DNA from 2 places in the Sporolactobacillus sp. KGMB 08714 genome. Region 1 is predicted to be linked to the other one. Evidence: riboswitches for the same ligand, from Rfam matches in the RefSeq annotation. Region 1 holds a riboswitch; the other holds the start of a gene.
The links. Region 1 has a riboswitch for FMN ahead of ribD (bifunctional diaminohydroxyphosphoribosylaminopyrimidine deaminase/5-amino-6-(5-phosphoribosylamino)uracil reductase RibD). Riboswitches for the same ligand answer to the same signal wherever they lie in the genome.

Region 1 (5,520 bases):
CAGCATCGGCGACCGGCCGGCGTTAATGCCGGGGGTGGTTGGCGGTTTCCTGGCGTCTTCATCCAATGCCGGTTTTCTCGGCGGCCTTGCCGCCGGCTTTCTTGCCGGCTGGGTGATTGTCTTGCTGAAGCGGATGTTTAAGAATCTGCCGCAAACCTTGGACGGCCTGAAACCGATTCTGCTCTATCCGGTTTTCGGGCTGCTGATCAGCGGGGCGCTGATGTATTTTATTCTTGATCCGATTTTTAAATGGATCAACAGCGGACTGATCGGGGCGCTGAATAATCTGGGAACAGGGAATGCCGTTATTCTCGGTCTTGTTCTCGGCGGCATGATGGCTGTCGATATGGGCGGCCCGGTCAATAAAGCAGCCTACACGTTTGCCATCGGCGTATTCACAAGCGGCGCTTCGAACGGCGGTCTGATGATGGCGGCCGTGATGGCCGGCGGCATGGTTCCGCCGCTTGCGATCGCACTGGCTACAACGCTTTTTAAAAATAAATTCACCGAAGATGAACGTAAGGCAGGGATCACGAACTATGTTTTGGGTGCATCGTTCATCACGGAAGGCGCCATTCCGTTCGCAGCTTCCGATCCGCTGCGGGTCATCGGTTCGAGTATTATCGGTTCGGCCGTTGCCGGCGGTCTGACTCAGTTCTGGCATGTGAATATTCCCGCTCCTCACGGAGGCATTTTCGTGGTTTTCCTTGGTAATCACGGTGTGCTGTTCCTTCTCTCAATTATTATCGGGGCGGTTATTTCCGGACTGATTCTCGGCTTCTGGAAGAAAACGGTTGAGCAGAAAGGCACTTCCGAAAATATTGCGAAGCAGAAACAGATTGTCTGACAATGGATGTATAAAGCCGGTCCGGGAATCCGCCGTGGATGTCCGGACCGGCTTTTATTCAATTTTTCGAAGACAGAATGTTTGATAATCAAAAATTTTATGTTACAATGAAAGCAGTTTAATAAAGGATTTATCCTTCGGGGTCGGGTGAAATTCCCAACCGGCGGTGATGGCCTAGTGCCTTAGCCCGCGACCCGCCTGCCAATGTTTTGGCCGGCGGTGGATTCAGTCAGAAGCTGAAGCCGACAGTAAAGTCTGGATGGGAGAAGGATTGGAGAAGGGCATTCAAATATGTACTGTTTGAATTGCCTGGATCCTGCGGAACCAATTTGTTTGTTTTTTATTGGGAATGACCAAAGAATAAACTGGCTCTGATGCCGTCAAGCCCCCGGGGAAGTTCATCTCCGGGGGCTTTTTCACATTTAACGGGACATTCATTCGGGGGATGATCTTTTGGAAGAAAAATATATGAAACTGGCAATCGATTTAGCGAAAGCCGCCGCCGGCCAGACCAGCCCGAATCCTGCGGTAGGTGCCGTGGTTGTCAATCATGGGGAAATTGTCGGGATGGGCGCGCATTTGAAGGCAGGAGAAGCCCACGCGGAGGTAAATGCACTGCGCATGGCCGAAGATCGGGCCAAGGGCGGCACGATTTATGTAACACTTGAGCCCTGCTCCCATTTCGGCAGGACGCCGCCATGTGCCGATTTAATTATCAAAAAGCAGTTGAGCAAGGTTGTCATTGCGTCGTCCGATCCGAATCCGCTTGTTGCCGGGCGCGGCATTGAGAAGCTTAGGGATGCAGGTATTGAAGTTGAAACCGGCGTTCTTCAGAAAGAAGCGGATGCGCTGAATCCTGTCTTTTTTCATTATATCCGTCATAAAACGCCCTATGTCACGCTTAAACTTGCGTGCAGTCTGGATGGGAAGACGGCGACATCAGGAAAAGAAAGCAAATGGATCACATGCCGGGCTTCACGGTCCGACGGCTATGCGCAGCGCCGGATCCATGATGCGATTCTGACCGGAATCGGGACGGTCACGGCGGACGATCCGCATCTGACGGCCCATTCGGCATACAAAGCCAATAATCCGATCCGGGTGATTCTGGACACGCATCTGCATATTTGCGAAGATGCCCGGGTTGTGACGGACAGCGCCGCGCCGACATGGATTTTTACAGGAAAAGCGATCGACGGTGCCAAGGCGCGCCGCCTGCAAAACGAATGGGTAAACATTATCCGGCTGCCGTCGGATCGTATCGCGATTGAAGATGTTCTGAACTATCTGGGAGAGAAAGAGGTGACTTCGCTGCTCGTGGAAGGCGGAGCAACCATACACGGAAGTTTCCTGCAGGCCGGAGCATTTAATCAGGTAATTGCCTATATTGCACCCAGGCTGATTGGCGGCAGGGAAGCACTGTCGGCGATCGGCGGTACGGGGATTAAACATCTGGCAGACGTTCCGGATTTGTCGATTGAACACGTTGAGCAGCTGGACCGGGATCTGAAAGTCACATTAATTTTGAAAGAGGGCGATTCTTGATGTTTACGGGACTGATAGAAGAAGTCGGACATGTTGCGTCGATTGAGAAACGGCCTGACGCCATCCGCCTGTCGATTCAGGCCGATCGGGTGCTTGAAGACGCAGCCATCGGCGACAGTATAGCGGTCAACGGGACCTGTGTAACAGTTACGGGGCGGTTAGAGGATGCTTTTAGCGCGGACATTATGCCGGAGACGATACGCGCGACGACTTTGCATTCGCTGCAGGCCGGCGATTCCGTCAATCTGGAACGCGCTGTAAAAGCGGGAGGAAGACTGGGCGGCCATTTCGTGACCGGCCACATTGACGGGACAGGAAAGATTGTCAGGATTGTACCGAAAGGAAATGCCTATTATCTTGATATTCAGGCGTCTCCGGATATTCTGGCCGGTCTGGTGCAGAAAGGATCGGTTGCCGTTGACGGAACGAGTCTGACCGTTTTTCACGCCGGACCGCAATTTTTTACCCTATCGCTGATTCCGCACACGTACGCCCATACGGTTTTGGGATCTAAAAAAGTCGGCGATTCCGTCAATATCGAGGGCGATATACTGCAAAAATATGTACAAAATCAGCTGACTGCGGGCAAGTCCGACGATTCCGGTTCCCTGACCTATGACATGCTTAAAGAAAACGGATTTAACACATCACTAAATAAATAACGGTGTTACATATGCCGGAAGGATCATAAGGAGGTTAAAGCATATGCCTGCTACAATAGAAGAAGCCCTTTCTGATTTGAAAGAAGGAAAAATAATCATTGTCTGTGACGATGAGGGGCGTGAAAATGAAGGCGATCTGCTTGCTCTGGCAGATAAAACGACAGCGGAGACCGTCAATTTTATGATTACGCATGCCAAAGGGCTGCTCTGCATGCCGGTCAGCCGGCCGCTTGCCGAATCGCTAGGGTTCAGACCGATGGTGGCAAACAATACCGACCATCATGAAACAGCATTTACGATCAGTGTCGACGATAAAGATACGAAAACGGGCATTAGCGCATTTGAACGCGCACAGACAATCAGAAAGATTGTTTCTGACGATGCCACCGCATCGGATTTTAATCATCCCGGCCATGTCTTTCCGCTGATCGCGAAAGATGGCGGAGTACTGGAACGCGAGGGCCACACAGAGGCGGCCGTGGATCTTGCAAAGCTGGCCGGTGCCAGACCGGCAGGCATCATCTGCGAGGTTGTTCGCGATGACGGCAGAATGGCACGCTTTCCCGAACTTGAGAAGCTGGCCGAAACATTCGGCCTGAAGATCATTACAGTTAAAGATCTGATCGCGTATCGGCAGAATCACGGGGTCAGGAGAGTCGTGACTGCCGATTTGCCGACAGAGTACGGGCATTTTAAAGCCATCGGCTATACCGGCCCGTTCGATGAAAGCGAAACCATTGCGATTGTCAAAGGGGATGTCGGCGGCAGCGATCCGACACTTGTCCGCCTTCATTCAGAGTGCCTGACAGGCGATGTGTTCGGGTCGAAACGGTGCGACTGCGGTCCGCAGCTTCACGCCGCTCTGCGAATGATCGAAAAACGCGGCGCCGGTGTCGTGATCTATTTACGTCAGGAAGGGCGGGGCATCGGGCTGATTAATAAACTGAAAGCCTACAAGCTTCAGGAGGCCGGAGAGGATACGGTAGAAGCCAACGAACATCTTGGGTTTCCCGCGGATCTGAGAAACTACCGCACTGCGGCTGAGATATTATCCGATCTCGGCGTTACCAATGTGCAATTGCTGACAAATAATCCATTAAAAATTTCCGATCTGAAAGAACACGGCATTTCAAACATTGAACGTGTACCTCTGGAGATGCCGATCGGCAAGGAAAACAAACGATACATGGAAACGAAAGCCGAAAAAATGGGCCATCTGCTTCATTTGTGATCGATAAAAAGCGACAGTGTACAGACTGCTGACAGGAGGACTTAAAATGGGAAAAGTATTTGAGGGCAAATTGATTGGTCAAGGGTTGAAAGTGGGTATTGTCGTCAGCCGTTTTAATGAATTTATTACAAACCGGCTTTTGTCCGGGGCAGAGGACGCTCTGCTGCGCCACGGTGTTGACGAGGAGAATATTGACATTGCCTGGGTTCCGGGAGCCTTTGAGATTCCGTTTGCTGCCGGGAAAATGGCTGCGACCGGACAGTATGATACAATATTGGCGCTTGGAGCGGTCATACGCGGTGCAACGTCGCATTATGACTATGTCTGCAATGAAGTGTCCAAGGGCGTTGCAAAGATCGGCCTTGAGACCGGAGTTCCTGTCATGTTCGGCGTTGTCACCACTGAAAATATTGAACAGGCCGTTGAACGGGCCGGAACGAAGGCAGGCAATAAAGGCTGGGATGCCGCCGTCAGCGGCATCGAAATGGCCCGGCTCAACGAGCTGCTTGAAAAAAAGAAAAAATGAAACCATGAACCGGATGGATTATTATAAAATTCTGCGCAGAGTAAACCTGCATAATGAGCCGCCGGATGGCAGCGACGGCGGCCCATTTACGATCAACCGTCAGAAAACCGGGAGCTTCCGGCTGAAGCGGGCGCTCTATCGGTAAGAAATCAAGGAGCCGGCTGACCGGAACGGTTTTATCAGGTTTAAGAGGCCGGGTCTTGTCGGCATATACAGGCCGGCAGCGGTACACCATTCGATAATACGAGACAGCAGCCATTGGCGGTCACGGCGATGATAAAGAAGACATCCCGGATAAAAGACTAATTGCGAATATCCGGAAAAATTTGTACGGCAGTGTGAAACAAAATGGGCGAAACGTCCATTTTCGATAAAATAATTTTACAATGCTTTAACGCGGGCTTAATCTGTGACTGGTAAACTATTACTTGAACGAAAGCAAGGCCCCCTGATTTCATCAACTCCACACTTCATTTTTTATTACAGACCTTTTGGGTCTTTTTTTTTCGGCATACAAAAAGAGCTTTCAACCAGTATGAACTGATTCAAAGCTCTTTCAATCTTCAATCCATGTTAATCAGAGGAAGCGTCTGACGACGTCCTTCATAGGCGGCATCTTTTCCAGTTTATGATTTTCAATCACTGATTTTGATGCAAATCTCGCATAGCCTTTGGCTTCGTTCATCACAATTTTACCAGGCAGCGGTGC
Region 2 (5,520 bases), on a different contig from region 1:
GCGGCTTTAGCCTGAGCGGCTTTCAGCTGGGACTGATGGTAATAAATATTATAGAGCAAAGCCGTCGTTTCGGTATTCGCTTCGCCGCTGCCGGATAGTTTCTGATCTGCCTGAAAGCTGTCTATCGCTTTAAGCGTCAGATCTCCGAATACTCCGTTTATTTCGCCGTGATAATAACCGAGTTGTTTCAATTCCTCCTGAAGTTTGGCAATGGATGGACTTTTGTCTCCTTTACGGAGCGTGTTCAAGGTATTATTAATGTCCTTTCCGCCTGATTGTTTCTGAGGAACCTTTACGGCAAATCCTACAGCTGCTGATTCAGTACTTTCGGTTTTCATCGTGTGACTATCATTTGTACTGCTCGTCTTGGCCAATGCGATGGTTGTCGGTGTCAGGACACCGATACACACCGCGAGACCGGTCACCGCCGTCAGCCTTTCAATGATATTCATAAATGTAACCCTCCTTATTGTGCAAACCACGCCTGAAAGGCAATGATTTACATCCATTGGTAATTGTAAGCGTTGAATATCTCATCCGTGTTTTAGCGAGATTACAGTTTTGTAACAATGGAATACGGTTTTGTGAATTTGTCAAGATTGTTTTGACTTTTTTTTCGTCTTTTTTTTATGTAAAGATTTCCAAAGATGTGCCGGCGTGTCTCATGCAAGCTGCTTTTTTGGGGCCTAGCAAAACGGATTATTTTTTGAAATCTGTTGAATATTTTTCGACTTTGGGTTAACATCGACTTGTTTTATTATTTATCATGAAATTTGTTGACAGCCGGCACAGGATTAGACCGGCGATCAGGGGGAGAAAGGAAATGGAGGAAAAAAAGGTCAATGAGTCGCGTTCGGTTACGTCTGTGCACGTTATGCCAAGCGACACGAATAACCATGGGACGTTTTTCGGCGGCAAGCTGATGATGTACGTAGATAACATCGGGGCAGTCGCAGCGATGCGCCATGCCCGCCAAATGGTTGTTACGGCTTCGATCGATTCAGTAGATTTTCTGTGCCCAATCAGAGCAGGATCTTCAGTTTGCCTGGAGGCTATTGTCACTTGGACACACCATACGTCCATGGAAGTCTTCGTAAAGATTATTACAGAGGAACTGAAGACAGCGAAACGCACATTGTGTACGACTTGTTTTCTGACCTTTGTTGCGGTCGATGAAAATGGAAAGGCCATCCCGGTTCCCGGAGTGGTTCCTGAAAGCGACGAAGAGAAGATGCTGTACAAAAGTGCGGAGAAACGCTATCTTCATCGCCAGAACAGGAGAAGCGAGACAAGAAATTTTGTGTCGAGACTGACATTGAAAAAACCGTGGGATCGTTGAGTCCCGATTGATCGGTATTTATGAAACGAAAAAAGGCATCTCAAAGTCGAAAAGCCGACTGAAGAGATGCCCTCTCTTTTAACCTGGATTCCCGGGAAATTATAACAAGGTATCTGTAAGCAGCACCGATAAAGGATTGTCAGATAAATGCTTCTGTTTAATCAGTATAATCATACAAGTTGATATAGCTCCAAAAACACTTAATATCAGGCTTATTCATGACCTTGGTATAAAAACACGGGAATGCAGGTTTTATATAATAATGCCGATCGGACGAGCTTCCGGTCAGACGATACTGCGTTTCTGCAGAAAGTTCCTGAGGCGCGTGTAGACCGGAATCATCAGAACGGTCAAGGCGGCACCCTTAATGATATTGAACGGCATAACACTGTAGACGATCAGCGTCAGCAGGCTGTCAATGCCGTGATTGACGGCCTGGGCCTGGGATACGGCCATATTCACACTGAATCCGAGGAAAAGGGCGTATCCCGGGAAAATGACAAAATAATTGGCAACCGACATGATCGCCGTCATGATCACAGTTCCGAGAACCATTCCGATTGCGAGCGAAGCAATCGACGGTCTTTTATGGTAAAAATACCAGGAAACGAGGATCAGTATCGATCCTGCCGAAAAGTTGGCGAATTCCCCGACCGGAACGACGGTCAGCGAACCTGTGAGCAGAACATGAAGAATGTTTTTAATGGCCTCAATAGCGACTCCGGCCCCCGGACCAAGCAGAAGTGTACCGATCAGTGCCGGAAGATCGCTGAAGTCCAGCGTCAGAAACCCCGGCATCATCGGAATCGGAAAAGCAATTAACATGATCAGGAAACCGATGGTAGCCAGCAGTGCAACCAATACCAATTTTTTTAATGATGCTTGTTTCAAGATAATCACCCCATATTTTTTTATAATTGGGGGACGATGTGAAGCGCACTCCGTTCTTGATCCTGATTCACGGACATTTCCCATTGCCGGTTTTAAGAAACCGGATGCCGTTTTTCTGCGGCTGGTCCGGCTGCAGGGTCCCGGTTGAGACAAAAAAGCCCAAAGGATTTTTCCTTTGGGCTTTTTTAAAACGAAGGGCCGCCGCTCCACTGCGGAAAAGCAGCCTTTCTCAAGAAAATGCACGTTAAAACGCAAAAATGCGTCGGCACATCATCCTTCTCCCATCCAGACTGTACTGTCGGTTCCGGATTTTCACCGGATCAACCTTTCGGCTCGCGGACTCTGGAACACATTCCATTACCGCCGGTCGGGAATTTCACCCTGCCCTGAAGGAATCTCATATTCAGCTAACAGCTTCATTATACTTTTTTTTGTAAAGTCCGGCAATACTTTCATTCAGAAAAACCGGCAGGATCGGTTGAATAAAGGCCGGTGAAAATAAAAAAAAGCGTCTCCGTTCAGAGACGCACCGCTACTCAGATAAAATGATCAAGCACTAATCCAAGAGAGAGAAGGAACCCGAACAAAGTCTGCATTTGTGCGGTTGCTTTCATTGCCGGCATCAGCTGGATGGACTTCGTTTTGCCGTGAAAAAGCCTCGTTGCCTGAATGGCCTTGGGAAGGCTCGCAAACACGATCAGAATCCAAGCGGATTCCACGCGGAAGGCCATGAGACCGATCATCCAGAGGTAAGAAAAAGCAAAGAGGGAAGCCAGCAGATGAATCGCTTTCGGGCGCCCGAGCAGGACGGGCAGTGTCCGCCGCCCTTTTTTCTTATCGCCGGTCAGGTCGCGGATATTGTTCGCCATATTAATCCCGCCGACCAGAATGCCGATTGGAATCGAAATAAGAATACAGCTCAGCGTCAGCGTTTCCGTCTGAATAAAGAATGAAATCCAGATAATAAAGACACCCATGAACAGACCGGAAACCAGTTCCCCAAACGGGGTATAAGCGATCGGATAGGGGCCGCCCGAATACAGATACCCGGTCAGGATGCAGACCGATCCGACGGCAGCGATCCACCAGCTGCTTTCAATGCAGATATACACACCGATCAGCATGGCGGCAAAGCAGAGGCTGAGAGCCAGATCCAGAATCATTTTCGGGCGGAACCCGTCCCGGACGATGCTTCCCCCGATTCCCACGGATTCTGCCGTATCCAGCCCCCTTTTAAAGTCGAAATACTCATTAAACAGATTGGTCGCAATCTGTATCAGCATCGATGCAATAAGCATGGCAATAAAGAGCGGGATATTCAGTTTCCCTGAAGGCAGTGCCAGAGCGGTTCCGAGTGTAACGGGAACAAATGAAGCCGTAAGTGTGTGCGGACGCATCATGCTCCACCATCTTCTGAAACCTGTGTTTTTTTCCGGAATTTGTTCGCCCATGTGCAATCTCTCCCAGTAAAAGTTATCCGGCAGGCCGACGGCATAGATCAAGCGGTTTATGGAAAACCACCTGCCGCAAAAATCCGATTTTCGACAAAATCGACAAGATTCCTCTTTTCAGTTTATGGAAATCGGCCCGATGTGTCAATATTCAAAACGGCGGCTGCCGGGCGAACTTGCAGAAAAAGCAGCGGAAAAGTCTCATAAAAGCCGTCTGGGAAAAATTGTAGATGTTAAGAGAGAAATTACCGGGAGTATTTAAGGCAGGGTACAGATTCCGTGTTTAACGAATGGAAAGGATGAAGAAGCGCTTTTACGGATTGACGGAGGGAGGGATGCTTGCTTCGGAGGTGCGGGAAGGCTGAGGAAAGCGCGTGTTCAGCAAGGTCCGGAGCTCATTGCATTCGACTCCGGTCAGGGTAATGCCCCGCCCCATCTTTTTCTTGCCGGGAGCCCAGCTTCTGATGTCGTATTTTGCATCCCGGTCGTTCCAGGTGACCAGGTTCAGTTCCTTTGTCCAGCCTCCGGATTCCGTAGCCAGTACGCCGAAATGCCGGATAATGCTGAAATGGAGTTCTGAATTTTTTTCTGCCATAACAATCACCTCTATCAATTTTTTTGAACAAATGTTCTGATATCAGTTTAAACACAAACAGATGTTCTGTCAATGCGGATACACAGAAATAGGACGGAAAAGACCTTTCATGTCATAATTTTGCTATAATGGCACTAAAAGCGTACCGGCCGTCCGGCATGAGAAAGCCCGGGCAGAGAGGTGGGGGAGAAACATGCTTCGTTATACACTGGCCTTTATCAGATATCGGGATGAAATCTTAATGATTAATCGGGAAAAATCGCCCTGGCAGGGAGCGTGGAACGGAGTCGGCGGCAAGCTGGAGCCGGGGGAGACGCCCTCTGAATGCGTGATCCGGGAAGTCCGGGAAGAGACCGGTTTAAAAATCGGCCGCCCCGTCTATCGGGGAACAGTGACCTGGAACCCTGATGAAGAAGAGGCACAGGGAATGTATGTCTTTGTGGCCGATATCGGCGATAAAGATGAACTAGAGACTCCGGAAAGGACAAGAGAAGGAATTCTTGAATGGAAAAAAGAAAAATGGCTGCTCTCGGCAGCAAACTTCGGAACCGTTCCGACCCTGCGCTATTTTATGAAGGATGTCCTTGACATTGCGCGCCGGGGCCCGGCGGACTATCATTGTACGTTTCACGGCGACACAGTGGTCCATTCTGAAATCCGGCCTCTTCCCGGGCCTGCTGTACATTCCGGGAGGCCTTCATAATTGCCTTGATCGTTTTTATAAGGGCCCGGTTAAACTTTTGTTTAGGGGGGATCCCGGAACTGCCGGGTTTTTCTCCATTCCTGTTGATCCGTTTAATGAAAAAAGGGCGCTAAAATTAACATGGCTATTGAACAAAAAATCAGAGAATGACTAATTTTTTCGGTAATTTTTCTTTGCCGGCTCCTTTGTAAAATCCGGAAAATTGCAGTTTATTTCTATACAATACAAAAAGCAAAGTAAGAATTGATAACCCTGCTAACCAGGCACCGCCGGTATGATCTACGTTTATTCCAAAACCCGCGTATATTAATTTCACAGAAGTTCCCATTAAGCTGCCGAGGATGGAAAGTATTGCTATAATACGGATTAATTCCAAGATGGCTCTCATACCATTCATTCCCTTCCCGGATTCTAAAAACTGAGTACCGCCTCAACTCATGTATCCCGCCGGGCCGCGGCGCGAAGACCATCGATTCTTCTGAAGAGCGGTCGCTCTGCATGTGGCAATATATTCCTCTCAATGTTCATGCGGGCGGCGGTT

Region 2: it holds a riboswitch for FMN, as region 1 does, so the genes downstream of both, Q6A92_RS10185 (ECF transporter S component) here and ribD (bifunctional diaminohydroxyphosphoribosylaminopyrimidine deaminase/5-amino-6-(5-phosphoribosylamino)uracil reductase RibD) in region 1, are expected to answer to the same signal.

Annotation. Positions count from the first base shown of each region.
Region 1 covers NZ_JAUUBW010000034.1:99,290-104,809, forward strand. Annotated here, with positions in the region: gene Q6A92_RS14605 (PTS fructose transporter subunit IIABC) at 1-847, shown strand, start outside; FMN riboswitch at 977-1,122, shown strand; gene ribD (bifunctional diaminohydroxyphosphoribosylaminopyrimidine deaminase/5-amino-6-(5-phosphoribosylamino)uracil reductase RibD) at 1,316-2,392, shown strand; gene ribE (riboflavin synthase) at 2,392-3,054, shown strand; gene Q6A92_RS14620 (bifunctional 3,4-dihydroxy-2-butanone-4-phosphate synthase/GTP cyclohydrolase II) at 3,098-4,285, shown strand; gene ribH (6,7-dimethyl-8-ribityllumazine synthase) at 4,332-4,811, shown strand; gene Q6A92_RS14630 (pyruvate oxidase) at 5,389-5,520, opposite strand, start outside.
Region 2 covers NZ_JAUUBW010000020.1:32,099-37,618, reverse strand. Annotated here, with positions in the region: gene Q6A92_RS10195 (3D domain-containing protein) at 1-452, opposite strand, end outside; gene Q6A92_RS10190 (acyl-CoA thioesterase) at 824-1,339, shown strand; gene Q6A92_RS10185 (ECF transporter S component) at 1,625-2,230, opposite strand; FMN riboswitch at 2,500-2,628, opposite strand; gene Q6A92_RS10180 (1,4-dihydroxy-2-naphthoate polyprenyltransferase) at 2,767-3,681, opposite strand; gene Q6A92_RS10175 (YdbC family protein) at 3,995-4,276, opposite strand; gene Q6A92_RS10170 (NUDIX hydrolase) at 4,470-4,979, shown strand; gene Q6A92_RS10165 (hypothetical protein) at 5,119-5,367, opposite strand.